Regions from separate parts of the Neobacillus sp. B4I6 genome, predicted to be linked through region 1. Evidence: a T-box and tRNA genes for the amino acid it is inferred to sense, from the RefSeq annotation. Region 1 holds a T-box; the other regions hold tRNA genes.
What was found. The T-box of region 1 lies ahead of leuS (leucine--tRNA ligase). A T-box ahead of a tRNA ligase gene usually reads a tRNA of that ligase, here a tRNA-Leu.
Positions count from the first base shown of each region.

Region 2: it has a tRNA-Leu gene. The T-box ahead of leuS (leucine--tRNA ligase) is inferred to sense a tRNA for this amino acid. The anticodon was not compared.
Region 3: it has a tRNA-Leu gene. The T-box ahead of leuS (leucine--tRNA ligase) is inferred to sense a tRNA for this amino acid. The anticodon was not compared.
Region 4: it has a tRNA-Leu gene. The T-box ahead of leuS (leucine--tRNA ligase) is inferred to sense a tRNA for this amino acid. The anticodon was not compared.

Region 1 is NZ_JBNPWB010000002.1:190,956-198,271, reverse strand. Features, by position in the region: gene QF028_RS02790 (NAD(P)/FAD-dependent oxidoreductase) at 1-742, shown strand, start outside; gene QF028_RS02785 (sporulation protein Cse60) at 750-935, opposite strand; gene QF028_RS02780 (hypothetical protein) at 1,087-1,479, shown strand; gene QF028_RS02775 (FAD:protein FMN transferase) at 1,479-2,357, shown strand; gene QF028_RS02770 (ferric reductase-like transmembrane domain-containing protein) at 2,365-2,886, shown strand; gene QF028_RS02765 (rhodanese-like domain-containing protein) at 2,942-3,256, opposite strand; gene leuS (leucine--tRNA ligase) at 3,305-5,722, opposite strand; T-box leader at 5,766-5,987, opposite strand; gene QF028_RS02755 (MDR family MFS transporter) at 6,146-7,316, opposite strand, start outside.
Region 2 is NZ_JBNPWB010000002.1:1,046,463-1,053,778, reverse strand. Features, by position in the region: gene ppdK (pyruvate, phosphate dikinase) at 1-2,583, opposite strand, end outside; gene QF028_RS07270 (pyruvate, water dikinase regulatory protein) at 2,586-3,401, opposite strand; gene QF028_RS07265 (helix-turn-helix transcriptional regulator) at 3,419-4,060, opposite strand; tRNA gene QF028_RS07260 (tRNA-Trp) at 4,316-4,386, opposite strand; tRNA gene QF028_RS07255 (tRNA-Tyr) at 4,392-4,476, opposite strand; tRNA gene QF028_RS07250 (tRNA-Ser) at 4,498-4,590, opposite strand; tRNA gene QF028_RS07245 (tRNA-Met) at 4,621-4,697, opposite strand; tRNA gene QF028_RS07240 (tRNA-Ala) at 4,719-4,791, opposite strand; tRNA gene QF028_RS07235 (tRNA-Pro) at 4,813-4,889, opposite strand; tRNA gene QF028_RS07230 (tRNA-Leu) at 4,946-5,034, opposite strand; tRNA gene QF028_RS07225 (tRNA-Gly) at 5,041-5,115, opposite strand; tRNA gene QF028_RS07220 (tRNA-Leu) at 5,150-5,234, opposite strand; tRNA gene QF028_RS07215 (tRNA-Val) at 5,250-5,325, opposite strand; rRNA gene rrf (5S ribosomal RNA) at 5,336-5,452, opposite strand; rRNA gene QF028_RS07205 (23S ribosomal RNA) at 5,529-7,316, opposite strand, start outside.
Region 3 is NZ_JBNPWB010000002.1:3,840,973-3,848,288, forward strand. Features, by position in the region: gene QF028_RS21115 (amidase domain-containing protein) at 1-172, opposite strand, end outside; gene queG (tRNA epoxyqueuosine(34) reductase QueG) at 258-1,388, opposite strand; gene QF028_RS21125 (B3/B4 domain-containing protein) at 1,501-2,172, shown strand; tRNA gene QF028_RS21130 (tRNA-Gly) at 2,252-2,325, opposite strand; tRNA gene QF028_RS21135 (tRNA-Leu) at 2,746-2,827, opposite strand; tRNA gene QF028_RS21140 (tRNA-Leu) at 2,855-2,940, opposite strand; tRNA gene QF028_RS21145 (tRNA-Cys) at 2,985-3,058, opposite strand; tRNA gene QF028_RS21150 (tRNA-Gly) at 3,067-3,141, opposite strand; tRNA gene QF028_RS21155 (tRNA-Gln) at 3,146-3,220, opposite strand; tRNA gene QF028_RS21160 (tRNA-His) at 3,252-3,327, opposite strand; tRNA gene QF028_RS21165 (tRNA-Trp) at 3,339-3,412, opposite strand; tRNA gene QF028_RS21170 (tRNA-Tyr) at 3,418-3,502, opposite strand; tRNA gene QF028_RS21175 (tRNA-Thr) at 3,529-3,604, opposite strand; tRNA gene QF028_RS21180 (tRNA-Phe) at 3,775-3,850, opposite strand; tRNA gene QF028_RS21185 (tRNA-Asp) at 3,873-3,949, opposite strand; tRNA gene QF028_RS21190 (tRNA-Met) at 3,952-4,025, opposite strand; tRNA gene QF028_RS21195 (tRNA-Val) at 4,057-4,132, opposite strand; tRNA gene QF028_RS21200 (tRNA-Glu) at 4,142-4,216, opposite strand; tRNA gene QF028_RS21205 (tRNA-Ser) at 4,236-4,327, opposite strand; tRNA gene QF028_RS21210 (tRNA-Asn) at 4,332-4,406, opposite strand; rRNA gene rrf (5S ribosomal RNA) at 4,421-4,537, opposite strand; rRNA gene QF028_RS21220 (23S ribosomal RNA) at 4,665-7,316, opposite strand, start outside.
Region 4 is NZ_JBNPWB010000002.1:5,712,258-5,719,573, forward strand. Features, by position in the region: rRNA gene QF028_RS30355 (23S ribosomal RNA) at 125-3,059, shown strand; rRNA gene rrf (5S ribosomal RNA) at 3,136-3,252, shown strand; tRNA gene QF028_RS30365 (tRNA-Glu) at 3,291-3,365, shown strand; tRNA gene QF028_RS30370 (tRNA-Val) at 3,371-3,446, shown strand; tRNA gene QF028_RS30375 (tRNA-Thr) at 3,468-3,543, shown strand; tRNA gene QF028_RS30380 (tRNA-Lys) at 3,564-3,639, shown strand; tRNA gene QF028_RS30385 (tRNA-Leu) at 3,654-3,738, shown strand; tRNA gene QF028_RS30390 (tRNA-Gly) at 3,753-3,827, shown strand; tRNA gene QF028_RS30395 (tRNA-Leu) at 3,838-3,926, shown strand; tRNA gene QF028_RS30400 (tRNA-Arg) at 3,949-4,022, shown strand; tRNA gene QF028_RS30405 (tRNA-Pro) at 4,029-4,105, shown strand; tRNA gene QF028_RS30410 (tRNA-Ala) at 4,126-4,198, shown strand; tRNA gene QF028_RS30415 (tRNA-Ser) at 4,206-4,298, shown strand; tRNA gene QF028_RS30420 (tRNA-Met) at 4,469-4,542, shown strand; tRNA gene QF028_RS30425 (tRNA-Asp) at 4,546-4,622, shown strand; tRNA gene QF028_RS30430 (tRNA-Phe) at 4,815-4,887, shown strand; tRNA gene QF028_RS30435 (tRNA-Tyr) at 4,920-5,004, shown strand; tRNA gene QF028_RS30440 (tRNA-Cys) at 5,014-5,087, shown strand; tRNA gene QF028_RS30445 (tRNA-Gly) at 5,098-5,171, shown strand; tRNA gene QF028_RS30450 (tRNA-Ile) at 5,176-5,249, shown strand; tRNA gene QF028_RS30455 (tRNA-Asn) at 5,274-5,348, shown strand; gene QF028_RS30460 (hypothetical protein) at 6,411-6,650, opposite strand; rRNA gene QF028_RS30465 (16S ribosomal RNA) at 7,155-7,316, shown strand, end outside.

The DNA.
Region 1 (7,316 bases):
TGCCTGGGCGAAGAAAGCCGGTCATACGATTACGGATTTATTTCCAACTGAAGTCCCTGTCACCTCGAGCGAACCATTTATTAAAAATAAAGCCCTACAAGGTTTATCACTAAGAGACATTGACTTAAGTGTTTTGAATCCGAAAGGTAAGCCGATTATCTCGCACCGCATGGATATGATTTTTACCCATTTTGGAATCAGCGGACCTGCCGTGCTGCGCTGCAGTCAGTTCGTAGTCAAAGCTATGAAAAAGTGGAATTTAAAAGAAGTAACCATAAGCCTTGATGCCTTACCAGACAAAAAAGAGGAAGAAGTTTTTCAAGAAATTCTTGCACTTGTTAAAAGTGAGCCTAAGAAAAGCATTAAAAATACACTAAAAGGGCTAGTCCCTGAACGATATCTTCTTTTTCTATTAGAACATAATGGGATTGACCCATCTGAGCAAGGCGGCACGATTTCCAATGAAAAAATTCGTAGTTTTTCAAAGAGCTGCAAGCAATTCCTGATAAAAGTAAATGGCACCTTGCCTCTTGAAAAAGCTTTTGTCACTGGCGGCGGTGTGTCTGTTAAAGAAATCGAGCCACAAACGATGGGTTCAAAATTAATGAACGGTTTATATTTTTGCGGTGAAATCCTTGATGTACATGGTTATACAGGCGGGTATAATATTACCTCTGCCCTTGTAACTGGAAGATTAGCTGGTACCAATGCAGCCCTGTCTGCAAAAAACAAAAAGGTCTGACTATTTGTCAGGCCTTGTAAATTATCATCGCGGAAAAACAATAAATCTGCTCCTCTTCTTCTTCCTCCGGCATTGCTGCCACATTATATTTAATATCGAGCAGGCTTGTTTCATCTATCCCTCTTAAAAACCGATTCATTTCCTTTTCTAAATCCTTCTCATGCTCCCGATCAAACAATTTAACCTGTATCACTTTTCTCTCTCCCTCTCTTTTTTACTATCATTATTAACAACTTATCTGAATTTTAAAAATAAGCAGACTGAAAAATTAAGGTTATTTTAAGATTCAACTTGTAAACTCCTTTTGAGAAAGACAGTTTCACCTATAGAAAGGAGCATTAAAAATGGATAAAAAACAAAAAATCTCTTGGGGCGTTAGTTTTGGGAGTTTGGCATTAGTAGCTGGAATGGTATCCTATCTTGGTCTATCAAATGGCGATCAAGCGGGCAATCAAGTCTCACTTACTCAAGGGCAATCCTCAAATAATAATTCTAATCAGCAATCACAGGATAGCTTTAATACACAACAACGTACTGACCATGGCAGCGGTTTTGATCAATCCTTTGATGACAGTAACTCATCGCAATACAATCAAAATGATAATTCTAGTAATCAGTACTCGAATAATAATGATCAATTCAATGGAAACAGTAATCAACAGGATCAATTTTCAAATGGCGGCGGACCTGAAATGGGACATCAAGGCGGCTTTGACACGACTACAGGTGGAACCTGATGTTTACCTACCAGTTCCCCTCCATGAGTACTATTGTGAAAATCTCTATTAATCATGAGTTATTTGCCAACGATATGATGCCCATCTACAAGCTATTTGAATTGATAGAGGATACGTGCAGCCGTTTCCGCTCCGATAGTGAACTATCAGGATTAAATCAACAAGTTGAAAAAGAAGTCATCGTTAGCAATGAGATGTTTTCAATCTTATCAGACGCTCTTCGATTTTTTGAAGAAACGGAAGGTATTTTTAATCCTAGCATTCTATCGACGCTTGAAAACCACGGCTATTCAAAATCGATTGAAATGATAAAGGGGAAAGAGTTAGCAGTAACTCCCCCTTCATCAATGGCTGCGATAAGTTCGCAACCTTTTATACTAAATGAAAGTAAGCGGTCCGTAACCCTATTATCAAAAATCGATCTTGGGGGAATGGCCAAAGGCTGGGTGATTGATCGTGCCGCACTGCTTTTAGATAGGTTGAGCTATGGCTTTATCAACGTGGGTGGTGATATCCGCATTTTCGGCACGTTGCCACGGCCATTAAATATCGGGATCGAGAGTCCATTTGCCGAACCAACGATGATTTCTTCGATTCAGGTTCAAAATGGGGCGCTTGCGACGTCCACAACCATGAAAAGAACATGGCGGATCAATGGAGAGTGGACGCATCATTTGATTGATACTCGAACAGGAAAACCTAGTAAAAGTAAGATTGTATCGGCAACAGTGACAGCCCCTACTGCTTTGGAAGCTGACGTTTGGGCAAAAACGGTTCTTTTACTTGGTAAACAGGCTGGTCAAGAGTGGATAAATAGAAAAGGTGTCCAGGCTGTGTTAATTACTAAAGACGGAGATATTTGGGGAGGAGGAGAGTAACTTGGAAATGTTTGAATGGTATATGATCCGCGCTACAGGTTTGGTAGCTTACCTTTTACTTTACTTGTCTGTCATCATTGGACTATACTCTCAAGTTCAGAAAAAGCGAAAACAAAAGGTCACTTCTTCCCTATTTTTGCATGAATCACTGTCTAATTGGGCCCTTTATCTTGTGGGTGGCCACGTTGGATTTTTACTAATCGATTCATATATCTCGTTACAATGGGTAGAGATACTCATTCCGTTTAATACGGACTATAAGCCCTTGCCAATGGCGCTTGGCGCACTATCCCTTTATTTCTTAATTATGACGATCGTTACCTCTAAAGCACGAAAAAAAATAGGCTATCAAAAATGGCGGAAATTACATGCATTGAATCCGATTCTATATATATTCGTTACGATACATGGTTTATTGATTGGTACAGATATTCAAGGAGCCGTACTTGCTGCAGTCAATATCCTGCCGATTATCCTTTTAGGAGGTATGTTGATGAAAGAAAAACCTAAGGTTGGGATTACTCACTAACAAAGAAAAGGGCTTATTTTCATAAAAAAAAAAACCGATTCCATCGTGGAATCGGTTATTCTGTATATTCTGTTTCTCCAGTCCATGCGAGCATGCCGCCAACCATATTTCTTACCTTATAGCCCTGTTCCTGTAGATAATAGCAAACATTCCCACTGCGGGCACTTGAGCGGCAAATAAAAATATATTCCTTATCCTTGTCAAAATAGTCGAGATTAGCAGGAATGTCGCCCATGCGAATATGCTTAGCCCCTGGTACCATCCCGAATACTACTTCTTCATTTTCCCTTACGTCTACAAGCTCAAGTTTTTCCCCTGCCTCAAGCTTCTTTTCTAATTCTTCTGGTGTAATCGTTTGAATTTCTTCCATCTAGTCCATCCCCTTCAGGAAAACAGCCCCAAGAAAGGGGCCGTTCTTTTAATTTGCTACAATATTAACAAGCTTTCCTGGAACTGTAATTACCTTGCGAATTGTTTTTCCTTCAATTTGTTCCTTTATATGCGCATCTTCCATCGCAATGCCTTCAAGTGACTCTTTGCTTGCATCTGTTGGTACCATAAGTTTTGTCTTTACTTTACCATTTACCTGGATGACAATTTCAACTTCTTCATCCACTAGTTTTGCCTCATCATATGCAGGCCATGCTTCGTAAGTTATCGTTTCACTGTGTCCCAACTTCTCCCAAAGCTCCTCAGCGATATGCGGGCAAACAGGTGCAAGCAATTTAACGAATCCTTCAATATACTCTTTTGGAAGTACAGTTGCCTTATAGGCTTCATTAATGAATACCATCATTTGTGAAATGGCCGTGTTAAACCTCAAACCTTCATAATCCTCAGTCACTTTTTTCACGGTTTGATGATACACTTTTTCCAAACTAGAGGTTTCTTCATTTGCTTGAATCCTTGGATTTAATTCTCCATTTTCCTCAACCAATAAACGCCAGATCCGATCTAAGAAGCGGCGGGAACCATCCAACCCATTGGTCGACCAAGCAATCGATGCATCAAGCGGTCCCATGAACATTTCATACAAGCGAAGGGTATCAGCACCGTGGCTGCCAACGATATCATCAGGGTTTACTACATTCCCTTTTGATTTACTCATTTTTTCATTTCCTTCGCCTAAAATCATTCCTTGGTTAAATAGCTTTTGGAATGGTTCTTTGGTAGGAACCACACCGATATCATACAAGAATTTGTGCCAGAAACGCGCATAAAGTAAATGTAATACCGCATGTTCGGCACCGCCAATGTAGATATCAACAGGAAGCCAATGATTTAACTTTTCCTGTGAAGCAAGTGCTTGATCATTTTTCGGATCAATATAACGTAAATAATACCAGCAGCTGCCTGCCCATTGCGGCATTGTGTTCGTTTCGCGGCGTCCCTTTTTACCTGTTTCCGGATCCACAACATTCACGAAATCAGAAATAACTGCAAGTGGTGATTCTCCTGTCCCTGAAGGACGAATTTCAGTGGTTTTTGGTAACATCAGTGGAAGCTGGTCTTCCGGAACTGCTGTCATTGAACCATCTTCCCAATGGATAATCGGAATTGGTTCACCCCAATAACGTTGACGGCTGAACAACCAATCTCTTAGGCGGAAGGTTACTTTCTTCGTTCCTATCCCTTTTTCTTCTAACCAAGCAATCATTTTTTGAATGCCTTCCGTTTTATCCAAGCCATTTAAAAATTCAGAGTTAATATGTTCACCATCGCCTGTGTAGGCTTCTTTGTCAATATCACCACCAGCGACAACTGCTTTAATAGGAAGGTTAAATTCTTTTGCGAATTCATAGTCACGCTCGTCGTGTGCAGGAACCGCCATAATCGCACCAGTTCCATAGCTTACTAACACATAATCAGCAATCCAAATTGGCATTTTCTCTCCATTGGCAGGATTGATGGCATAGGCGCCAGTAAATACGCCTGTTTTCTCTTTGGCAAGATCCGTACGTTCTAAATCGCTCTTCGTTTTAACTTTGTCTAAATAGGCGTCAACCGCAGCACGCTGTTCAGCTGTTGTTATTTTTTCAACAAAGGAATGTTCAGGTGCAAGCACGGCATACGTAGCACCAAATAAAGTATCAGGGCGAGTAGTGAAGACAGTGAATGTCTCCTCATGTCCTTCGATTGAGAAGGTAACTTCCGCACCTTCTGAACGGCCGATCCAGTTGCGCTGCATTTCCTTCAAGCTTTCAGGCCAATCAAGTTCTTCAAGGTCTTCCAGTAAACGGTCACCGTATGCGGTGATTCTTAACATCCACTGCTTCATCGGACGACGTTCAACTGGGTGCCCGCCGCGTTCACTTTTGCCATCAATGACCTCTTCATTTGCTAGTACCGTTCCAAGTGCAGGGCACCAGTTTACCGCTACTTCATCAATGTAAGCTAGACCTTTTTCAAATAGTTTTAAGAAAATCCATTGGGTCCATTTGTAGTATTCAGGGTCAGTCGTATTGACTTCACGATCCCAATCATACGAGAATCCTAATGATTTAATTTGCCGGCGGAATGTATTGATATTCTGTTTTGTAAATTCCGCTGGATCGTTACCCGTATCCAATGCGTATTGTTCCGCTGGTAGGCCGAACGCATCCCAGCCCATTGGATGAAGAACATTGTATCCCTGCATCCGCTTTAAGCGGGAAAGAATGTCGGTTGCTGTGTAGCCTTCAGGGTGTCCAACGTGCAGTCCTGCCCCTGACGGATATGGAAACATATCTAAAGCGTAAAATTTTCTTTTATCAAATTCTTCGCTTGTTTTAAATGTTTTTTCTTCTTCCCATTTCTTTTGCCACTTTTGTTCGATTTGATTATGGTCGAAACTCATAATGCTCTTCCTCCTAAAAAAAAATAAAAAACCCCTCATCCCAAAAAGGGACGAGAGGATTGTATGTATCTTCCCGCGGTACCACCCACATTAGTGCTGACTGCACTCGCTTCATTCATCCTTAACGCGGAAAACGGCAAGCCTTACTATTCCTTCACGCTTGCAACTCAAAGGCGAGTTCATGATGTACCCGGTTGACTTCCACCAGCCGTCAACTCTCTATTTGCGGGTATGAATCATTACTACTCCTGATCACTGTCTTTTCAATATTAATATAAAGTATTACGGTTATTGTATTAAATTTTCATTAAGTATGCAACCCAAACAATCGCCTAGATTCATGATAGACAAAATATCCACCTTTTAAACAAAAAAACAGTGGGAGCATATGAACCCCCACCGTCCTCCCCACACGGACAAATCCTATATTTGTCCATGGATGGTGCCTGACACCATTTTCGTTTTTAAACTTCGATCATATAGTAATGTTGTTATGATTGCGATTAGGAATAACACAATCAAAACTATGAATAGTGCTGACATGTTATACATGTCGACGATCATTCCTCCCATTAAGGGTCCAACCATTCTTCCACCTGTTGCTGTACTGTTGACGATTCCTTGGTAGAAGCCTTCACGGCCCTTTGGGGCTAAGTCGAAAGCAACTGTAGGCACAGCCGGCCAGATGAACATTTCACCGATTGTTAGGATGATCATCCCGACAAGAAATCCTGAGAATACCGTTGCCTTCCCTGCGACTAAAAATGAAACAATAAAAATACCAATGCCAATAATCATTTGTAGTTTGAGTGAGGCGGTTAGATGTTTCAACACACTATTTAAAAGCGGTTGACCAACGACAATGAGGGCTCCGTTTATCGACCATAATAAACTATATTGCGTTAAAGAGATATGGATTTCCTGTGTATACGACGCAATCGTCGTTGGCCATTGTACATAGGCAACCCAGCACAGCAAATAACCTGTGCACAGTATCAATAAGGCATACAGATTTTTTCTGTTCGTAACGGTTGGAACATTTATATCGATCGTTCCTTGTTTTCCTGAATCCACTAAGATTCCCTTATAGCCAAATACCGCTATGAGTAAAAAGAGGACGTACATGACTGTATTTGCAAGGAAAATTAGTTGAAAGGAATGAGCTGCAACAATCCCTCCAAGAGATGCACCCAAGGCTACTCCAAGGTTTTGGGCAACATAAATGGCGTTAAAGGCTTTACGCCCGCCTTCTTTCCAAACTGACCCTGCCATGGCATACATCGATGGAAAAATAATTCCCGTACCAAATCCAATAATGATTTGGAAGACAATATATGCTAGCCAGCCGTGCCAGAATGTTAAGCCAATAAGGGCTGCAAGCGTAATACTAATTCCTAAAATAATAGATTTGTAACCACCAATTTTATCGAATAGGCTTCCGCCATAAAGGTTTCCGATCACACTAGCGGCGGAATTTAACATTAAAACAATTCCAGCTACGGATAAGGACTTCCCTAAATGGTCGTGAATATAGATTGTATTTAAAGGCCATAAAAATGAAGAGCCTGTTACATTAACGATCATTCCAATTATT
Region 2 (7,316 bases), 860 kb from region 1:
TGGTGAACAACTAACATAATCTAGGCCGGTTTTGTAGCAGAATTCAATCGAGCTCTTTTCTCCGCCATGCTCGCCGCAAATACCTGTTTTTAAGGACGGTTTTGTTCCACGGCCAAGCTTCACCCCTGTTTCAACAAGCTTACCTACGCCTTCTTGATCAAGGACAGCAAACGGATTATCCGGAAGCACTTTATTTTCAATGTAAGCTTGCAGGAACTTGCCTTCCGCATCATCACGGCTGTAACCAAATGTTGTTTGTGTTAAATCATTGGTCCCAAACGAAAAGAAATCAGCTTCCTCGGCAATTTTATCTGCAGTTAAAGCAGCACGCGGAATTTCAATCATGGTTCCAATCGTGTACTTGAAGCTTTTTCCAGTTTCCTCCTGGACAAGTAATGCCGCATCGATCACCAATTTACGCATATCCTTTAATTCATTCACATGACCGACCAAAGGAATCATGATTTCTGGTTGTACTTCGATGCCTTTATCAGCGAGCTTAGCGGCTGCATAGAAAATGGCTTTTGCTTGCATTTCATAAATTTCCGGGTAAATCATCCCAAGGCGGCAGCCACGGTGGCCAAGCATAGGGTTAAACTCATCTAATTGGCGGACTTTTTTCAGCAATTGCTCTTTTTTCTTCAATTCTGGTGATTGTGGATCTAAAATCTGAAGCTTCGTTACTTCCACTAACAGTTCCTCTTTATCCGGTAAGAATTCATGTAAGGGTGGATCTAGTAAACGGATAGTGACAGGTAATCCTTGCATAGCTTCGAAGATTCCTTCAAAGTCCCCTTGCTGCATGGGCAATAACAGGTTCAAAGCTTCCATTCTCTCATTATAAGTTTCAGCAAGAATCATTTTTTGCACGATTGGAATCCGTTTTAAATCCATAAACATATGTTCAGTACGGCATAAGCCAATTCCGCCTGCACCAAATTCAAATGCCTTTTTTGCATCTTCTGGGTTATCTGCATTGGCACGGACCCCTAATTTACGCTCTTGGTCTGCCCATGCAAGCAACATTTGAAACTCATCCGAAAGTTCTGGGTCAATCATTGGAATCTCCCCAAGCATAATTTCACCCGTAGAGCCATCAATCGTTATGATATCTCCATAATTAATAACTGTCTCACCAATTGTAAATTGTTTAGCTTTCAGATCTATCTTTAATGCTTCACATCCGCAAATACACGCTTTCCCCATACCACGCGCGACAACTGCAGCGTGGCTTGTCATGCCGCCTCGGCTTGTCAGTATTGCTTGCGATGCAACGATACCATGGATATCATCTGGAGTGGTTTCAGGACGAACAAGAATTACTTTTTTTCCATCATTATTTAATTGCTCTGCTTCATCGGCATCAAAAACGACTTGACCTGTCGCTGCACCTGGTGATGCTGGCAAGCCTTTAGCTAAAACTCTCTTCTCAAATTTGTCGTCAATCCTGCGATGCAGCAGTTGATCTAATTGTTCCGGGTCAACACGTAGCAAGGCCGTCTTTTTATCAATGATTCCTTCTTCGACCATTTCCACGGCGATTCGAATCGCTGCCTGCGCTGTTCTTTTTCCATTACGGGTTTGCAGGATAAATAGCTTACCACCTTCAACCGTAAATTCGATATCTTGCATTTCTTCGTAATGCTGTTCCAAGCGCTTGCAAGTATCAGTGAATTGCTTATATACTCCTGGCATTTCATCTTTTAAAGTAGCGATTGGCTGTGGAGTACGAATCCCTGCCACTACATCTTCCCCTTGGGCATTGATTAAGTATTCACCGTAAAGGACATGCTCACCAGTCGATGGATTTCTTGTGAATGCTACGCCTGTGCCTGAATCATTCCCCATGTTGCCAAACACCATACTTTGAATATTTACAGCTGTTCCTAAATGGTCAGCAATTTTGTTAAGGCGACGGTAGACTATCGCACGCTGATTATTCCAAGAGTTAAAGACTGCATGAATCGCAAGGAATAGCTGCTCTTTTGGATCTTGCGGGAAATCCTTTCGTTTATGCTTTTTGACTATACCTTTATAGCCAATAATCACTTCTTTCCAGTCATCAGCACTCATTTCTGGGTCAGAGGAATAGCCTTTTTCCTCGCGTATTTCTTCTAATAATTGTTCAAAGTAGTAGGTATCGATATCTAGTACAACATTACTAAACATTTGTATGAAACGACGGTAGGAATCATAAGCAAACCGTGGATTATTGGTTAATTCTGCTACACCGATAACGGTTTCATCATTCATTCCAAGATTCAAGATGGTATCCATCATGCCAGGCATGGAGAAAACAGAACCAGAACGTACGGAAACGAGCAAAGGATTTTTTGGGTCGCCAAGCTTTTTGCCCATTTTTTCTTCAAGACGGGTTAGAGCCTCTAAAGTCTGGACTTCAACAAAGGTTGGAATGGTTTTGCTAGCTTCATAGAATGCATTGCAAGCCTGTGTAGTGATTGTAAAACCATACGGAACCGGAAGACCAATACGCGTCATTTCCGCTAGGTTTGCCCCTTTTCCCCCAAGTAACCCCTTCATATTGCCATTTCCTTCATGAAATAAATAAACGAATTTTTCCATTATTAGTAGCTCCTCTCTTTTTTTAACACGTCTAAAATTAAGCCAGCTGTTTCTTCAACAGCTTTATTTGATACATCAATAACAGGACAGCCTAATCGCTTCATTACTTTTTCAGCATGATCAAGTTCCTCAAGAATTCGCCCAAAGCTTGCATAGTTAGCCTGTGAGGCTAACCCTAAAGCCTTTAGACGTTCCTTGCGAATTTCGTTTAATTTATCTGGTGATATTATTAATCCAATACAATTCTTACGGGGTATTTCGAATAATTCATCTGGCGGTGGCACCTCTGGAACCAAAGGAACATTGGCCACTTTAAATCGTTTATGTGCTAAGTACATAGACAAAGGGGTCTTAGATGTACGTGAGATACCGACTAGAACAATATCCGCCTTTTTGATCCCTCTTGGGTCACGCCCATCATCATACTTAACTGCAAATTCAATTGCTTCAATTTTCCGGAAGTATTCTTCGTCCAATTTTCTCATCAATCCAGGTCGATGGTGCGGCTGTTTATTGAAGCTTATTTCAAACGCATTCATCAATGGACTTAGTAAATCTACAGCAAAAATGCTCTCTTCTTTTGCACGTCGATCTAAATACTCTTTTAATGATGGAATAACGATCGTATAGGCAATAATCGTCCGTCCCTTTTTTGCTAGTAAAATGATATCTTCAATATCTTCAAAATCATCCACATAGGAATTACGGCGAATTTCTACCTGCCCGCCATTAAATTGTGTTGCCACTGCCTTTACTACAAACTCAGCTGTTTCACCTACTGAGTCAGATACAACATAGACAACTTCTTTCTGTACCAAAATGGCAGCCACTCTCCTTAGTTTGAATTGTTTTCCATGATTTCTAAATATGCCCGCGTTATAGTGGTTTTGGTGATTCTTCCTACCAGCAAATATGTACTTCTTTGCTCCTCTATTTCCTTAACAACTGGTAAAGAGTCAATGCGATTATGGATCATCTTTTTGGCTGCTTCGAGCAAGGTCTCTTCAGGATTTATTGTAATAATATTTGGCATTCTAGTCATGATGACACTGACAGGCAATTCATTTAGATTTTGATTTCCTAGTGATGCTCTGAGCAAATCCTTACGGGAAACAACCCCTGCTAGATGTCCTTTTGTATCAACCGCATAAAGTGTGCCCACATCCTCTAAAAAGAGCTGCACGATCGCATCATACACGGAGGTTGATTTCTCAACGACAATTGGATGGGCTTTATAATCCGTTACCTTTTGGTGGATAAACCTTTTAGCCTGTTGCTTTGCTTCAAAGCTTTCATTAAAAAAATAACCTACTCGCGGCCTTGCATCTAAGTTACCTGACATCGTTAAAATGGCAAGATCGGGTCTTAGTGCAGCTCTTGTTAATGAAAGCTTCTCTGCGATGTCTTTTCCTGTAATGGGCCCGTTTTGTTTAACAATCTGGAGGATTTCATCCTGACGTTTAGATAATTTAATAATTACCCCCCCCTTATCTACATTAAATATGTTATATTCAATAGATTCATTATAAATGTGTTATACTTATTTGTATATAGTATATTACATTATGTTATAAACCGAAACAATAAGTTTTATTTTTTTACAAAATATTAAACTATTTTTTTAATAAGGAGCCCAAACAAGTTAATCCCGCCGCATGCGACGAAAGAGGCAAAATAAAAAAAGGCAAAAAAAATTCCAAGCATATACTTGGAATTTTTTTTGCCTTTTTGACAGGGGCAGTAGGAATTGAACCCACACTGAAGGTTTTGGAGACCTTAGTTCTACCTTTAAACTATGCCCCTAAACATGGTGGAGGGGGACGGATTCGAACCGCCGAACCCGGAGGGAGCGGATTTACAGTCCGCCGCGTTTAGCCACTTCGCTACCCCTCCACATATAAAAAATAATAAAACTGGAGGAGGAAGAGGGATTCGAACCCCCGCGCGGTGTTACCCGCCTGTCGGTTTTCAAGACCGATCCCTTCAGCCAAACTTGGGTATTCCTCCATGGAAAAAGAAAATCATATAATAGTATTTTGGTAGCGGCGAAGGGAGTCGAACCCCCGACCTTTCGGGTATGAACCGAGCGCTCTAGCCAGCTGAGCTACACCGCCAAAAAAATTATATTATTAAGGTGGAGTCTAGGGGGATCGAACCCCTGACCTCCTGCGTGCAAAGCAGGCGCTCTCCCAGCTGAGCTAAGACCCCAAAATATTCTGCAATAAAGAATGGTCGGGAAGACAGGATTCGAACCTGCGACCCCTTGGTCCCAAACCAAGTGCTCTACCAAGCTGAGCTACTTCCCGATAATATGACGCACTGGGCGCTATATTTGATGTTTTAAATTACCTTCGATAAAACATGGTGCCGAGGACCGGAATCGAACCGGTACGGTAGTCACCTACCGCAGGATTTTAAGTCCTGTGCGTCTGCCAGTTCCGCCACCCCGGCACTGTTTGGAGCGGAAGACGGGATTCGAACCCGCGACCCCCACCTTGGCAAGGTGATGTTCTACCACTGAACTACTTCCGCTTATATGGATGTTTTTTTCTAACGCAAAAAACTTTGGTGCGGGTGAAGGGAGTCGAACCCCCACGCCTTGCGGCGCCAGATCCTAAGTCTGGTGCGTCTGCCAATTCCGCCACACCCGCATAGTAAAAGAAAAATGGTGGAGGATGACGGGCTCGAACCGCCGACCCTCTGCTTGTAAGGCAGATGCTCTCCCAGCTGAGCTAATCCTCCATATAATACCGCCTGGCAACGTCCTACTCTCACAGGGACGCGTGTCCCAACTACCATCGGCGCTGAGAAGCTTAACTTCCGTGTTCGGTATGGGAACGGGTGTGACCTTCTCGCCATTGCTGCCAGACTTGTTTTTTGAGGTATCATTCCCTCAAAACTAGATAATGCAGAAGAAGTTTGTAAAACTGAGTGTGCCTTATAAATTGGTTAAGTCCTCGAACGATTAGTATCAGTCAGCTCCACATGTTACCACGCTTCCACCTCTGACCTATCAACCTGATCATCTTTCAGGGTTCTTACTAGCTTGCGCTATGGGAAATCTCATCTTGAGGGGGGCTTCATGCTTAGATGCTTTCAGCACTTATCCCGTCCGCACATAGCTACCCAGCGATGCCCTTGGCAGAACAACTGGTACACCAGCGGTGCGTCCATCCCGGTCCTCTCGTACTAAGGACAGCTCCTCTCAAATTTCCTGCGCCCACGACGGATAGGGACCGAACTGTCTCACGACGTTCTGAACCCAGCTCGCGTACCGCTTTAATGGGCGAACAGCCCAACCCTTGGGACCGACTACAGCCCCAGGATGCGATGAGCCGACATCGAGGTGCCAAACCTCCCCGTCGATGTGGACTCTTGGGGGAGATAAGCCTGTTATCCCCGGGGTAGCTTTTATCCGTTGAGCGATGGCCCTTCCATGCGGAACCACCGGATCACTAAGCCCGACTTTCGTCCCTGCTCGACTTGTAGGTCTCGCAGTCAAGCTCCCTTGTGCCTTTACACTCTGCGAATGATTTCCAACCATTCTGAGGGAACCTTTGGGCGCCTCCGTTACTCTTTAGGAGGCGACCGCCCCAGTCAAACTGCCCACCTGACACTGTCTCCCACCCCGATCAGGGGTGCGGGTTAGAATTTCAATACAGCCAGGGTAGTATCCCACCGACGCCTCCACGCAAGCTAGCGCTCACGTATCTCAGGCTCCTACCTATCCTGTACAAGCTGTACCAAAATTCAATATCAGGCTACAGTAAAGCTCCACGGGGTCTTTCCGTCCTGTCGCGGGTAACCTGCATCTTCACAGGTACTATAATTTCACCGAGTCTCTCGTTGAGACAGTGCCCAGATCGTTACGCCTTTCGTGCGGGTCGGAACTTACCCGACAAGGAATTTCGCTACCTTAGGACCGTTATAGTTACGGCCGCCGTTTACTGGGGCTTCGATTCAGAGCTTCGCGTGAGCTAACCCCTCCTCTTAACCTTCCAGCACCGGGCAGGCGTCAGCCCCTATACTTCGCCTTGCGGCTTCGCAGAGACCTGTGTTTTTGCTAAACAGTCGCCTGGGCCTATTCACTGCGGCTCTTCGAGGCTATTCACCTCAAAAAGCACCCCTTCTCCCGAAGTTACGGGGTCATTTTGCCGAGTTCCTTAACGAGAGTTCTCTCGCTCACCTTAGGATTCTCTCCTCGCCTACCTGTGTCGGTTTGCGGTACGGGCACCTTTTATCTCGCTAGAGGCTTTTCTTGGCAGTGTGGAATCAGGAACTTCGGTACTAAATTTCCCTCGCTATCACAGCTCAGCCTTATGCGAGAAGCGGATTTGCCTACTTCTCAGCCTAACTGCTTAGACGCGCATATCCAACAGCGCGCTTACCCTATCCTCCTGCGTCCCCCCATTGCTCAAACGATAAAGAGGTGGTACAGGAATATCAACCTGTTGTCCATCGCCTACGCCTTTCGGCCTCGGCTTAGGTCCCGACTAACCCTGAGCGGACGAGCCTTCCTCAGGAAACCTTAGGCATTCGGTGGATGAGATTCTCACTCATCTTTCGCTACTCATACCGGCATTCTCACTTCTAAGCGCTCCACCAGTCCTTACGGTCTAGCTTCGACGCCCTTAGAACGCTCTCCTACCACTGACATCTAAGATGTCAATCCACAGCTTCGGTGATACGTTTAGCCCCGGTACATTTTCGGCGCAGAGTCATTCGACCAGTGA
Region 3 (7,316 bases), 3.7 Mb from region 1:
CATTTCTTTCTATGATTCTGCCGGCTGCTTTTACTTTGACAATTTCTGCAGACCTTTTTGACAATGCACTTTGTTTTATTTCAGCCTTTGGAAAAAATACTTTATGTGTTCTTTTATCGGAGACAAATTGATTTACTCTTTTATCAAATAAATCTTGTATCAAATGAAGCATATTTCTCACCCCTTTCTCTCATACATATGAGAGAAGACAGGATTTCAATCAAAAAAAATGAGCAAACCCTTGAGTTCACTCATTTTTACCTATAATAACTTAAACCTTTTTCTATTTCATTTTGTACTTCCAGATCGGTTTCAAGCTCTTGAGCTTTTTTTAAGGCAGCAAAAGCAGTTTCACCGCCAATTTTCCCAAGGGCCCAGGCAGCTGTTCCTCTTGATACTGGGCTTCCCTCATTTTCTAATACATCCACTAATTCGGGAATTGCTGTTATATCCTTAAAATGGGCAAGCGCGATAATCGCATTCCGTTGAATCGGCTTTTTCCCTCGCCATGAACCAGCAACGTAACCAAATTTAGCTTTAAATTCCCGATTACTTAATTTTAAGATTGGCTTTAGTAACGGTTTGGCAATATCAGAATCTGCTTCAAGTTCCTCATGGAAATGAAAATTCTTCCCTTTGTTAACCGGACATGCTGTTTGGCAAGAATCACAGCCATAGACGCGGTTACCAATTTTGTCTCTAAACTCATCTGGGATAAATGTTTTTGTTTGTGTTAAATAAGAAATACAGCGCTGTGCATTAATTTGTCCACCTTGTATAAGTGCCCCTGTTGGACAAGCATCCAAACACTTTGTGCATGACCCGCATTGATTTTCAATTGGTGTATCTGGTTCAAAAGGGATACTGGTAATCATTTCCCCAAGATAAACATATGATCCGAACTCCGGTGTAATAATGGAACAATTTTTTCCGCTCCAACCAATTCCAGCACGCTCGGCCACAGCGCGGTCTGAGAGTTCTCCAGTGTCAACCATCGATTTTAACCTAGCTTCTGGCATTTTTGCAGAGATAAACTCCTCAAGTTTGTGCAGCCGGTCCTTGAGAACATGATGATAGTCGAGACCCCAAGAGGCCCTGCTGAAAATCCCTCTTCTCTCACCCTTTTTACTCTCAACACGGTAATTCATTTTGGAAGGGTAAGCAATGGCAATGGAAATGATCGAACGAGGTTCCTCTAGTAATAATGAAGGGGTCACTCTCTTCTCTATATCTGGTTCTTCAAATCCTGATTGGTATTTGAGTTCCTGTTGCCTTATTAATCGGTTTTTCAATTTAGTGAACGTGTCTGCGGTTGTGAAACCAATTTTATCGATTCCAATTTCTTTACTATAGGCGATGAGTTCTTCCTTTAAGTTTAGGACATCCATTTGATCCCCTCCTTCCCTAGAAGTCATTTATTTTAATAATTGGCTCGTTATATTATTAGATGCGCATCTATTTATGATAAACTATTTTCAATGAATTTTGGAGGTGGAATGGTTGGAAATTCAACTCTCACAGGAATTATTTGAGCAAATACCTAACTTTAAGCTGGGGATAATTGAATATAAAGATATTATGGTCGGGGAATCGCAGCAAATGATAAAAGGAAGACTCCAGCTTTTCCAAGAATCTATTTATTTTGATTTAGAAAATAAAAATGTTACTGAACTCTCTGGCATTCAGGAATGGCGTACTATTTTTAAAAAAATCGGTAAAGACCCGAACAGGTATCGACCCTCAGTAGAGGCGTTATACAGGAGAGTACAAAAACAAAATTACCTTACTTCCGTTCAGAGTGCGATTGATATAAATAATTTTTTCTCTTTACAATATCAAGTACCAATCGGAATATATGACCTGAATCTCATAAAGGGACGGGTGAGCATTCGGTTGGGAACGGTGGGTGAGGAATATACCGGATTGAATGGGCGAATAAATTCTTTAAATCGTCTAATTGTATCTTGTGATGAACTGGGTCCATTTGGAAGCCCATTCGTCGATTCTGATAGAACACCAGTAACTTTTGCTACTAAAAATGCCCTGCAAATTATTTATTTGAGGCCTTCAACCGACGTTGAAAACGCGATGAAACTAACAGAATCTTTAATGAATATGTTTACAAAATTACATGGAGGAGATGCTTCCTTCCAAATCCTTAGGTGTCCATAGGGCATCTTTTTCTTTGTATAGAAAAAAACGCAATGCATCGTTCTCTTATGTAACGATACACTGCGTTAGTTAATATGTATGGAGCGGGTGATGGGAATCGAACCCACTACATCAGCTTGGAAGGCTGAGGTTTTACCAGTAAACTACACCCGCATTAATAAGTGACAAATTTTTGAATCATCAACTGACCTTTTCTATATTACACACTATTTTTAGTATCGTCAAGGGAAAAACGCAAATTTTGTCGAATTTATTTAAGAGTGGTGCATTATTTTGGGAAAGAAACAAGAATTTTAGTTTGACAGTCTTCATAAAAGATTATGGAGATTATGGATTATACCATTAGTCTGTTTTCGTCAATAATGATGTAATTATAAAGGAGATGCTCATTAAAATTGATATTTTGTGTAAAATTACACTTCATTATCTGGAATTTTTTGATTGATTTAACGATTTAGTATTCAATGGGCGAATTTTATGAGCAACAATCTTTTAGAAAAGAACAAAATAAAATTTAGTCAAAAAAAAGTTGCTCATATTTTTATGAGCAACTTTCTTATTAAAACAAATTGATACCGGTGATCGGGGTCGAACCGATACTCCTCACGGAACACGATTTTGAGTCGTGCGCGTCTGCCAATTCCGCCACACCGGCGCGTATAAAATTGTTTTGATAAAGCAATGCCGAGGACCGGAATCGAACCGGTACGGTAGTCACCTACCGCAGGATTTTAAGTCCTGTGCGTCTGCCAGTTCCGCCACCCCGGCAAAATCTAATTACCTGTTTTAATCCATACCTAGCAAATGTTTTATGGAGGCGGCAACCGGATTCGAACCGGTGGTAAAGGTTTTGCAGACCTCTGCCTTACCACTTGGCTATGCCGCCATATACATTGGAGCGGAAGACGGGATTCGAACCCGCGACCCCCACCTTGGCAAGGTGATGTTCTACCACTGAACTACTTCCGCAAATTGGCTGGGCTAGCTGGATTTGAACCAACGCATGTCGCAGTCAAAGTGCGATGCCTTACCGCTTGGCTATAGCCCAATGTTATTCTAATTATTTAATAATCATATTATGGGGCGACTGATGGGAATCGAACCCACGAATGCCTGAACCACAATCAGGTGCGTTAACCACTTCGCCACAATCGCCACAATATAATTGGCAGGGGTAGTAGGAATTGAACCCACACCAAAGGTTTTGGAGACCTTCGTTCTACCTTTAAACTATACCCCTATAAATGGTGGAGGGGGACGGATTCGAACCGCCGAACCCGGAGGGAGCGGATTTACAGTCCGCCGCGTTTAGCCACTTCGCTACCCCTCCACATATTATATTCACTGTGTAACTTCTGGTGCCGGCGAGAGGACTTGAACCCCCAACCTACTGATTACAAGTCAGTTGCTCTACCAATTGAGCTACCCCGGCGTAAAGTTTGGTATATTATTTGATTTATCCACGCTGTCCTAGTTATCGTCATCCTGACCTCAGGAAGCTTATACAAGCAGCAACTCGGTCAGTATGCTGAAGATAATTTAGGAAGCATATTCGGTTTTGCTCTACCAATTGAGCTACCCCGGCAAGTTTTTTAATATAAATGGTGGCTCAGGACGGAATCGAACCGCCGACACAAGGATTTTCAGTCCTTTGCTCTACCGACTGAGCTACTGAGCCATAATAGTTTGCCAAATGAAAATGGCGGTCTGGACGGGACTCGAACCCGCGACCTCCTGCGTGACAGGCAGGCATTCTAACCAACTGAACTACCAGACCAATTGCGGGGACAGGATTTGAACCTGCGACCTTCGGGTTATGAGCCCGACGAGCTACCGGACTGCTCCACCCCGCGACAATAATAATAATAATCTAATTTGAAAATATGGTGGAGGATGACGGGCTCGAACCGCCGACCCTCTGCTTGTAAGGCAGATGCTCTCCCAGCTGAGCTAATCCTCCACAAATCAATGGTGACCCCTACGGGACTCGAACCCGTGTTACCTCCGTGAAAGGGAGGTGTCTTAACCGCTTGACCAAGGGGCCATATCTTTTAAAAAAATTATGGCGGAGAGCAAGGGATTTGAACCCTTGAGACAGGGTTACCCGCCTACACGATTTCCAATCGTGCTCCTTCGGCCACTCGGACAGCTCTCCATAATGGCTCCGCAGGTAGGACTCGAACCTACGACCGATCGGTTAACAGCCGATAGCTCTACCACTGAGCTACTGCGGAATAATAGTATTACAGCCTGGCAACGTCCTACTCTCACAGGGACGCATGTCCCAACTACCATCGGCGCTGAGAAGCTTAACTTCCGTGTTCGGTATGGGAACGGGTGTGACCTTCTCGCCATAATTGCCAGACCATTTATTCGACACTATTTTATTATAATGTCTTTTTCATATTTTTCAAGAGGAAAATTATTTTTTTTTCATTCCCTCAAAACTAGATAATGCAGAAGAAGTTTGTAAAACGAGTATGCCTTATAAATTGGTTAAGTCCTCGAACGATTAGTATCAGTCAGCTCCACATGTTACCACGCTTCCACCTCTGACCTATCAACCTGATCATCTTTCAGGGTTCTTACTAGCTTGCGCTATGGGAAATCTCATCTTGAGGGGGGCTTCATGCTTAGATGCTTTCAGCACTTATCCCGTCCGCACATAGCTACCCAGCGATGCCCTTGGCAGAACAACTGGTACACCAGCGGTGCGTCCATCCCGGTCCTCTCGTACTAAGGACAGCTCCTCTCAAATTTCCTGCGCCCACGACGGATAGGGACCGAACTGTCTCACGACGTTCTGAACCCAGCTCGCGTACCGCTTTAATGGGCGAACAGCCCAACCCTTGGGACCGACTACAGCCCCAGGATGCGATGAGCCGACATCGAGGTGCCAAACCTCCCCGTCGATGTGGACTCTTGGGGGAGATAAGCCTGTTATCCCCGGGGTAGCTTTTATCCGTTGAGCGATGGCCCTTCCATGCGGAACCACCGGATCACTAAGCCCGACTTTCGTCCCTGCTCGACTTGTAGGTCTCGCAGTCAAGCTCCCTTGTGCCTTTACACTCTGCGAATGATTTCCAACCATTCTGAGGGAACCTTTGGGCGCCTCCGTTACTCTTTAGGAGGCGACCGCCCCAGTCAAACTGCCCACCTGACACTGTCTCCCACCCCGATCAGGGGTGCGGGTTAGAATTTCAATACAGCCAGGGTAGTATCCCACCGACGCCTCCACCGAAGCTAGCGCTCCGGCTTCTCAGGCTCCTACCTATCCTGTACAAGCTGTACCAAAATTCAATATCAGGCTACAGTAAAGCTCCACGGGGTCTTTCCGTCCTGTCGCGGGTAACCTGCATCTTCACAGGTACTATAATTTCACCGAGTCTCTCGTTGAGACAGTGCCCAGATCGTTACGCCTTTCGTGCGGGTCGGAACTTACCCGACAAGGAATTTCGCTACCTTAGGACCGTTATAGTTACGGCCGCCGTTTACTGGGGCTTCGATTCAGAGCTTCGCTTGCGCTAACCCCTCCTCTTAACCTTCCAGCACCGGGCAGGCGTCAGCCCCTATACTTCGCCTTGCGGCTTCGCAGAGACCTGTGTTTTTGCTAAACAGTCGCCTGGGCCTATTCACTGCGACTCTTCGAGGCTATTCACCTCAAAAAGCACCCCTTCTCCCGAAGTTACGGGGTCATTTTGCCGAGTTCCTTAACGAGAGTTCTCTCGCTCACCTTAGGATTCTCTCCTCGCCTACCTGTGTCGGTTTGCGGTACGGGCACCTTTTATCTCGCTAGAGGCTTTTCTTGGCAGTGTGGAATCAGGAACTTCGGTACTAAATTTCCCTCGCTATCACAGCTCAGCCTTCGCGAGAAGCGGATTTGCCTACTTCTCAGCCTAACTGCTTAGACGCGCATATCCAACAGCGCGCTTACCCTATCCTCCTGCGTCCCCCCATTGCTCAAACGATAAAGAGGTGGTACAGGAATATCAACCTGTTGTCCATCGCCTACGCCTTTCGGCCTCGGCTTAGGTCCCGACTAACCCTGAGCGGACGAGCCTTCCTCAGGAAACCTTAGGCATTCGGTGGATGAGATTCTCACTCATCTTTCGCTACTCATACCGGCATTCTCACTTCTAAGCGCTCCACCAGTCCTTACGGTCTAGCTTCAACACCCTTAGAACGCTCTCCTACCACTGACATCAGAGATGTCAATCCACAGCTTCGGTGATACGTTTAGCCCCGGTACATTTTCGGCGCAGAGTCATTCGACCAGTGAGCTATTACGCACTCTTTAAATGGTGGCTGCTTCTAAGCCAACATCCTGGTTGTCTAAACAACTCCACATCCTTTTCCACTTAACGTATACTTTGGGACCTTAGCTGGTGGTCTGGGCTGTTTCCCTTTTGACTACGGATCTTATCACTCGCAGTCTGACTCCCACGGATAAGTCTTTGGCATTCGGAGTTTGTCTGAATTCGGTAACCCGATGAGGGCCCCTAGTCCAAACAGTGCTCTACCTCCAAGACTCTTACTACGTGAGGCTAGCCCTAAAGCTATTTCGGAGAGAACCAGCTATCTCCAAGTTCGATTGGAATTTCTCCGCTACCCACACCTCATCCCCGCACTTTTCAACGTGCGTGGGTTCGGGCCTCCATCCAGTGTTACCTGGACTTCACCCTGGACATGGGTAGATCACCTGGTTTCGGGTCTACGACCACATACTCATACGCCCTATTCAGACTCGCTTTCGCTGCGGCTCCGTCTTTTCAACTTAACCTTGCATGGGATCGTAACTCGCCGGTTCATTCTACAAAAGGCACGCTATCACCCATTAACGGGCTCTAACTACTTGTAGGCACACGGTTTCAGGAACTATTTCACTCCCCTTCCGGGGTGCTTTTCACCTTTCCCTCACGGTACTGGTTCACTATCGGTCACTAGGGAGTATTTAGCCTTGGGAGATGGTCCTCCCTGCTTCCGACCGGATTTCTCGTGTCCGGCCGTACTCAGGATCCACTCAGGAGGGAACGAAGTTTCGACTACAGGGTTTTTACCTTCTATGACGGACCTTTCCAGATCGCTTCATCTACCCCGTTCCTTTGTAACTCCATGTTGAGTGTCCTACAACCCCAAGAGGCAAG
Region 4 (7,316 bases), 5.5 Mb from region 1:
GCAATTCTCTCAAGACACTTTCGTTCTTTGAAAACTAGATAATCGTAATGAAGAAGTCAATGTAAGAACCGAGTCAATGCCATTTTAGTTTTCTCTCTTATGTAAGTAAGAGAATAACCTTTTAGGTTAAGTTAGAAAGGGCGCACGGTGAATGCCTTGGCACTAGGAGCCGATGAAGGACGGGACTAACACCGATATGCTTCGGGGAGCTGTAAGTAAGCTTTGATCCGGAGATTTCCGAATGGGGGAACCCACTGTTCGTAATGGAACAGTATCTTTACCTGAATACATAGGGTATGGAAGGCATACCCGGGGAACTGAAACATCTAAGTACCCGGAGGAAGAGAAAGCAAACGCGATTCCCTGAGTAGCGGCGAGCGAAACGGGACATAGCCCAAACCAAGAGGCTTGCCTCTTGGGGTTGTAGGACACTCAACATGGAGTTACAAAGGAACGGGGTAGATGAAGCGACCTGGAAAGGTCCGTCATAGAAGGTAAAAACCCTGTAGTCGAAACTTCGTTCCCTCCTGAGTGGATCCTGAGTACGGCCGGACACGAGAAATCCGGTCGGAAGCAGGGAGGACCATCTCCCAAGGCTAAATACTCCCTAGTGACCGATAGTGAACCAGTACCGTGAGGGAAAGGTGAAAAGCACCCCGGAAGGGGAGTGAAATAGTTCCTGAAACCGTGTGCCTACAAGTAGTTAGAGCCCGTTAATGGGTGATAGCGTGCCTTTTGTAGAATGAACCGGCGAGTTACGATCCCATGCAAGGTTAAGTTGAAGAGACGGAGCCGCAGCGAAAGCGAGTCTGAATAGGGCGTATGAGTATGTGGTCGTAGACCCGAAACCAGGTGATCTACCCATGTCCAGGGTGAAGTCCAGGTAACACTGGATGGAGGCCCGAACCCACGCACGTTGAAAAGTGCGGGGATGAGGTGTGGGTAGCGGAGAAATTCCAATCGAACTTGGAGATAGCTGGTTCTCTCCGAAATAGCTTTAGGGCTAGCCTCACGTAGTAAGAGTCTTGGAGGTAGAGCACTGTTTGGACTAGGGGCCCTCATCGGGTTACCGAATTCAGACAAACTCCGAATGCCAAAGACTTATCCGTGGGAGTCAGACTGCGAGTGATAAGATCCGTAGTCAAAAGGGAAACAGCCCAGACCACCAGCTAAGGTCCCAAAGTATACGTTAAGTGGAAAAGGATGTGGAGTTGTTTAGACAACCAGGATGTTGGCTTAGAAGCAGCCACCATTTAAAGAGTGCGTAATAGCTCACTGGTCGAATGACTCTGCGCCGAAAATGTACCGGGGCTAAACGTATCACCGAAGCTGTGGATTGACATCTTAGATGTCAGTGGTAGGAGAGCGTTCTAAGGGCGTTGAAGCTAGACCGTAAGGACTGGTGGAGCGCTTAGAAGTGAGAATGCCGGTATGAGTAGCGAAAGATGAGTGAGAATCTCATCCACCGAATGCCTAAGGTTTCCTGAGGAAGGCTCGTCCGCTCAGGGTTAGTCGGGACCTAAGCCGAGGCCGAAAGGCGTAGGCGATGGACAACAGGTTGATATTCCTGTACCACCTCTTTATCGTTTGAGCAATGGGGGGACGCAGGAGGATAGGGTAAGCGCGCTGTTGGATATGCGCGTCTAAGCAGTTAGGCTGAGAAGTAGGCAAATCCGCTTCTCGCGAAGGCTGAGCTGTGACAGCGAGGGAAATTTAGTACCGAAGTTCCTGATTCCACACTGCCAAGAAAAGCCTCTAGCGAGATAAAAGGTGCCCGTACCGCAAACCGACACAGGTAGGCGAGGAGAGAATCCTAAGGTGAGCGAGAGAACTCTCGTTAAGGAACTCGGCAAAATGACCCCGTAACTTCGGGAGAAGGGGTGCTTTTTGAGGTGAATAGCCTCGAAGAGCCGCAGTGAATAGGCCCAGGCGACTGTTTAGCAAAAACACAGGTCTCTGCGAAGCCGCAAGGCGAAGTATAGGGGCTGACGCCTGCCCGGTGCTGGAAGGTTAAGAGGAGGGGTTAGCTCACGCGAAGCTCTGAATCGAAGCCCCAGTAAACGGCGGCCGTAACTATAACGGTCCTAAGGTAGCGAAATTCCTTGTCGGGTAAGTTCCGACCCGCACGAAAGGCGTAACGATCTGGGCACTGTCTCAACGAGAGACTCGGTGAAATTATAGTACCTGTGAAGATGCAGGTTACCCGCGACAGGACGGAAAGACCCCGTGGAGCTTTACTGTAGCCTGATATTGAATTTTGGTACAGCTTGTACAGGATAGGTAGGAGCCTGAGAAGCCGGAGCGCTAGCTTCGGTGGAGGCGTCGGTGGGATACTACCCTGGCTGTATTGAAATTCTAACCCGCACCCCTGATCGGGGTGGGAGACAGTGTCAGGTGGGCAGTTTGACTGGGGCGGTCGCCTCCTAAAGAGTAACGGAGGCGCCCAAAGGTTCCCTCAGAATGGTTGGAAATCATTCGCAGAGTGTAAAGGCACAAGGGAGCTTGACTGCGAGACCTACAAGTCGAGCAGGGACGAAAGTCGGGCTTAGTGATCCGGTGGTTCCGCATGGAAGGGCCATCGCTCAACGGATAAAAGCTACCCCGGGGATAACAGGCTTATCTCCCCCAAGAGTCCACATCGACGGGGAGGTTTGGCACCTCGATGTCGGCTCATCGCATCCTGGGGCTGTAGTCGGTCCCAAGGGTTGGGCTGTTCGCCCATTAAAGCGGTACGCGAGCTGGGTTCAGAACGTCGTGAGACAGTTCGGTCCCTATCCGTCGTGGGCGCAGGAAATTTGAGAGGAGCTGTCCTTAGTACGAGAGGACCGGGATGGACGCACCGCTGGTGTACCAGTTGTTCTGCCAAGGGCATCGCTGGGTAGCTATGTGCGGACGGGATAAGTGCTGAAAGCATCTAAGCATGAAGCCCCCCTCAAGATGAGATTTCCCATAGCGCAAGCTAGTAAGAACCCTGAAAGATGATCAGGTTGATAGGTCAGAGGTGGAAGCGTGGTAACATGTGGAGCTGACTGATACTAATCGTTCGAGGACTTAACCATATTTTTAAGGCACACTCGTTTTACAAACTTCTTCTGCATTATCTAGTTTTGAGGGAATGATACCTCAAAAAACAAGTCTGGCAGCAATGGCGAGAAGGTCACACCCGTTCCCATACCGAACACGGAAGTTAAGCTTCTCAGCGCCGATGGTAGTTGGGACACGCGTCCCTGTGAGAGTAGGACGTTGCCAGGCTTACCCTTTGGGTTTATTTTTTTGCCAACATTAAATATGGCCCCTTGGTCAAGCGGTTAAGACACCTCCCTTTCACGGAGGTAACACGGGTTCGAGTCCCGTAGGGGTCACCATATTTGGAGGATTAGCTCAGCTGGGAGAGCATCTGCCTTACAAGCAGAGGGTCGGCGGTTCGATCCCGTCATCCTCCACCATATTTACCTTTCATACTTTACGCCGGGGTAGCTCAATTGGTAGAGCAACTGACTTGTAATCAGTAGGTTGGGGGTTCAAGTCCTCTCGCCGGCACCATTTTTCTTTCATCTTATGATGAGCCATTAGCTCAGTTGGTAGAGCATCTGACTTTTAATCAGAGGGTCGAAGGTTCGAGTCCTTCATGGCTCACCATTTTAAATGAATATGCGGGTGTGGCGGAATTGGCAGACGCACCAGACTTAGGATCTGGCGCCGCAAGGCGTGGGGGTTCGACTCCCTTCACCCGCACCATTTAATTTTCATATGCGGAAGTAGTTCAGTGGTAGAACATCACCTTGCCAAGGTGGGGGTCGCGGGTTCGAATCCCGTCTTCCGCTCCAATTGTTTTAAGCCGGGGTGGCGGAACTGGCAGACGCACAGGACTTAAAATCCTGCGGTAGGTGACTACCGTACCGGTTCGATTCCGGTCCTCGGCACCATTTAAGTTCATTAATTTCATATGCGCCCTTAGCTCAGCTGGATAGAGTGTTTGACTACGAATCAAAAGGTCGGGAGTTCGAATCTCTCAGGGCGCACTTTAACGGGAAGTAGCTCAGCTTGGTAGAGCACTTGGTTTGGGACCAAGGGGTCGCAGGTTCGAATCCTGTCTTCCCGACCATTCTTTACTTATAACTTTATGGGGCCTTAGCTCAGCTGGGAGAGCGCCTGCTTTGCACGCAGGAGGTCAGCGGTTCGATCCCGCTAGGCTCCACTTATTCGGAGGAATACCCAAGTTTGGCTGAAGGGATCGGTCTTGAAAACCGACAGGCGGGTCATACCGCGCGGGGGTTCGAATCCCTCTTCCTCCTCCATATTTTTTATTAAAATAAATGATTTCTATTGTCGCGGGGTGGAGCAACGAGCATTGCTTCATGAATAATCTGCGAGTTGTATCAATCGAGCTGCTGCTTGCATATGCTTTCTGAGATTGATACAGTCCATGGAAAATTGAGCATGGACAAAACTTTATAATTTCTATTGTCGCGGGGTGGAGCAGTCTGGTAGCTCGTCGGGCTCATAACCCGAAGGTCGCAGGTTCAAATCCTGTCCCCGCAATATGGTCCGGTAGTTCAGTTGGTTAGAATGCCTGCCTGTCACGCAGGAGGTCGCGGGTTCGAGTCCCGTCCGGACCGCCATTTTTATCCCAGTAGGTTAACTACTGTTATTATAGATTTTTTTTTTTTTAGAAAAATATATATTCTAGGCTCAGTCGGTAGAGCAGATTGTTTACATCACTGAAAAACATCTGCGGCAATCTGCGAGAAAGTACGTGAGTTCTTTCGAGCAAAGGACGTGCAGAATTAAGTTTAGGAAACCATCCTAATTACGGCTCAGTAGCTCAGTCGGTAGAGCAAAGGACTGAAAATCCTTGTGTCGGCGGTTCGATTCCGTCCTGAGCCATCGTTAAATTTAGAACTCTATTAGTCTTATATGGAGGGGTAGCGAAGTGGCTAAACGCGGCGGACTGTAAATCCGCTCCCTCAGGGTTCGGCGGTTCGAATCCGTCCCCCTCCACCATAGTAGTTAGGCAGCATAGCCAAGTGGTAAGGCAGAGGTCTGCAAAACCTTTATCCCCGGTTCAAATCCGGGTGTTGCCTCCAAATTTTTAATGCGGGTGTAGTTTAGTGGTAAAACCTCAGCCTTCCAAGCTGATGATGAGAGTTCGATTCTCTTCACCCGCTCCAAATTGGGCCTATAGCTCAGCTGGTTAGAGCGCACGCCTGATAAGCGTGAGGTCGATGGTTCGAGTCCATTTAGGCCCACTATACTAATTTATATTTTATTATTCCGCAGTAGCTCAGTGGTAGAGCTATCGGCTGTTAACCGATCGGTCGTAGGTTCGAGTCCTACCTGCGGAGCCACTTTTTTAAACCGAAGGGACGGTTCGCTTGTTCCTTTTTTATACAAACCACCTTTTAAAAAAGATTTTATTTTTTAAAGGTGGTTTTTCTGCGTCTAATAGAGATAAAATTCCTACAGATAGGAACTAACTACAAAATTATGGATACTTACTACATATTTTGGGGAATTTACAACACCTGTACGGATACTTACAACATAATTACAGACACTTACTACATATTTAATAAAACTTACGACATTTGCTGGATAAAAATTGGTAATTCGTTTAAGGCAGAAGATATTTACTACCTATTTTTGGTGACTTATACCGCCGCAGTAATAGGTATAGCCACGATTCCTGGTTCAGCAATTAATCATGGCTCCTTTTTAAAAGTGTCATGTTGAGGACAGTTTTCGACATTCTTCACAGGCATTTGGAGTACTAAATCTAGTAATGGAGCGGTCTGAGGCTACTTTTAATTAAACGTTTGGATAGTATCAAAAAGCCGTGATTTTCATAGAATCATGGAGGTTTGGGAGAAACTGATCTGTTTTTGTAGAAAGGTGGGTTATTTCCTGCGGAATGTTCAAACGCATCTCGACAATCTACATGCAAGAGTTGTAAGGAAATTCTTTTATTTCAGTACTTCCAGCTATTTCAATCAAACGTTTAATTAGTATAGCTTATAGGGTATTTAGTTGAAAGAGTGTCGTTTCGTGACGCTAGCGGTTTGATCGCTATTTTCCCCCCCTTTTTTTCTTACATTTTTCAACATTAATTATATGAATTGGGAAGGATGCTTCGATATATATCAAGGATTTAGGCGATTTTAATCAAACGTTTGATTAGTTAGGAAACTTGGGAGAAAAGGGGGAGATTTGTCAGTTCATAAAGACCCGAGGTCGGTTCTTGGAGGTTGTGGGAACCATCGCTGAGGACATTGAAACTTCCTGAAGCATTATTTCTGCTGCTTAGCTATGAAAAGGTGCTTTCTTAATTCAGGTGCCAGTCGCTGAGCGATAAAGATATAAAAACCATGCTGCTTTTTACCAGCATGGTTTTTAGACTATGGTTCGGAGTATTATTCCTCGAACGCTTCCATCAATTCCCGTAAATCTTTGATGGCTAGTTTTACACTCTCTTTTTTATTTTCATGCACTCCAGTTCCTAATAATTCATCGTGTTGAGGGAAGGAATTATTCGCTAAGCTTTTGTAGCCCTCTGGAACTGTGAATATTTCTACAGTGATCGTAAATCCCAGGCTTATATAGATTTTTATAATTTCTAGTTCTTCATTTTTAACTTTTGTTACAATTCTCATATGATAATCATCTCCAGATAGAAAGCAATCAAATTCATAGATTTAGATTTTATATATTTATATTTACTTAAACTAGTATACGCTAAAATCCTACCCTATTTCCAGTGCCTGTTAGGCCATGATATTTGTTGAAGACTGCAAGTGGCCAGGGTTTTGGTTGTTGATTTAAAAAGATAAGATATTGTTATCTCAAGAAATAGTTTTAAGGAAGTGAACTTCCCTAAAAAAAGAAAAACTTTCTGTTGCATTTGTAAATTGGAGATGTTATGATAGCTAAGTTGCTTTTAACGGCGGTTTTAATAGTTAAAAGTGAAAACAAAAAAGTTATATTATTATATTGACATAGTAATTGAGATTCGATATAATAATAAATGTCGCTTCTGACATGATAGATTGTTCTTTGAAAACTAAACAAACAAAAACGTTCAAACAAACAAAAAATATCGTGTTTCTTCTATTAATATGGAGAACATGAGCCAACGTAACAAAATGAGCTAATCAACTTTCTTGGAGAGTTTGATCCTGGCTCAGGACGAACGCTGGCGGCGTGCCTAATACATGCAAGTCGAGCGAATCAATAGGAGCTTGCTCCTGTTGGTTAGCGGCGGACGGGTGAGTAACACGTGGGCAACCTGCCTGTAAGACTGGGATAACACCGGGAAACCG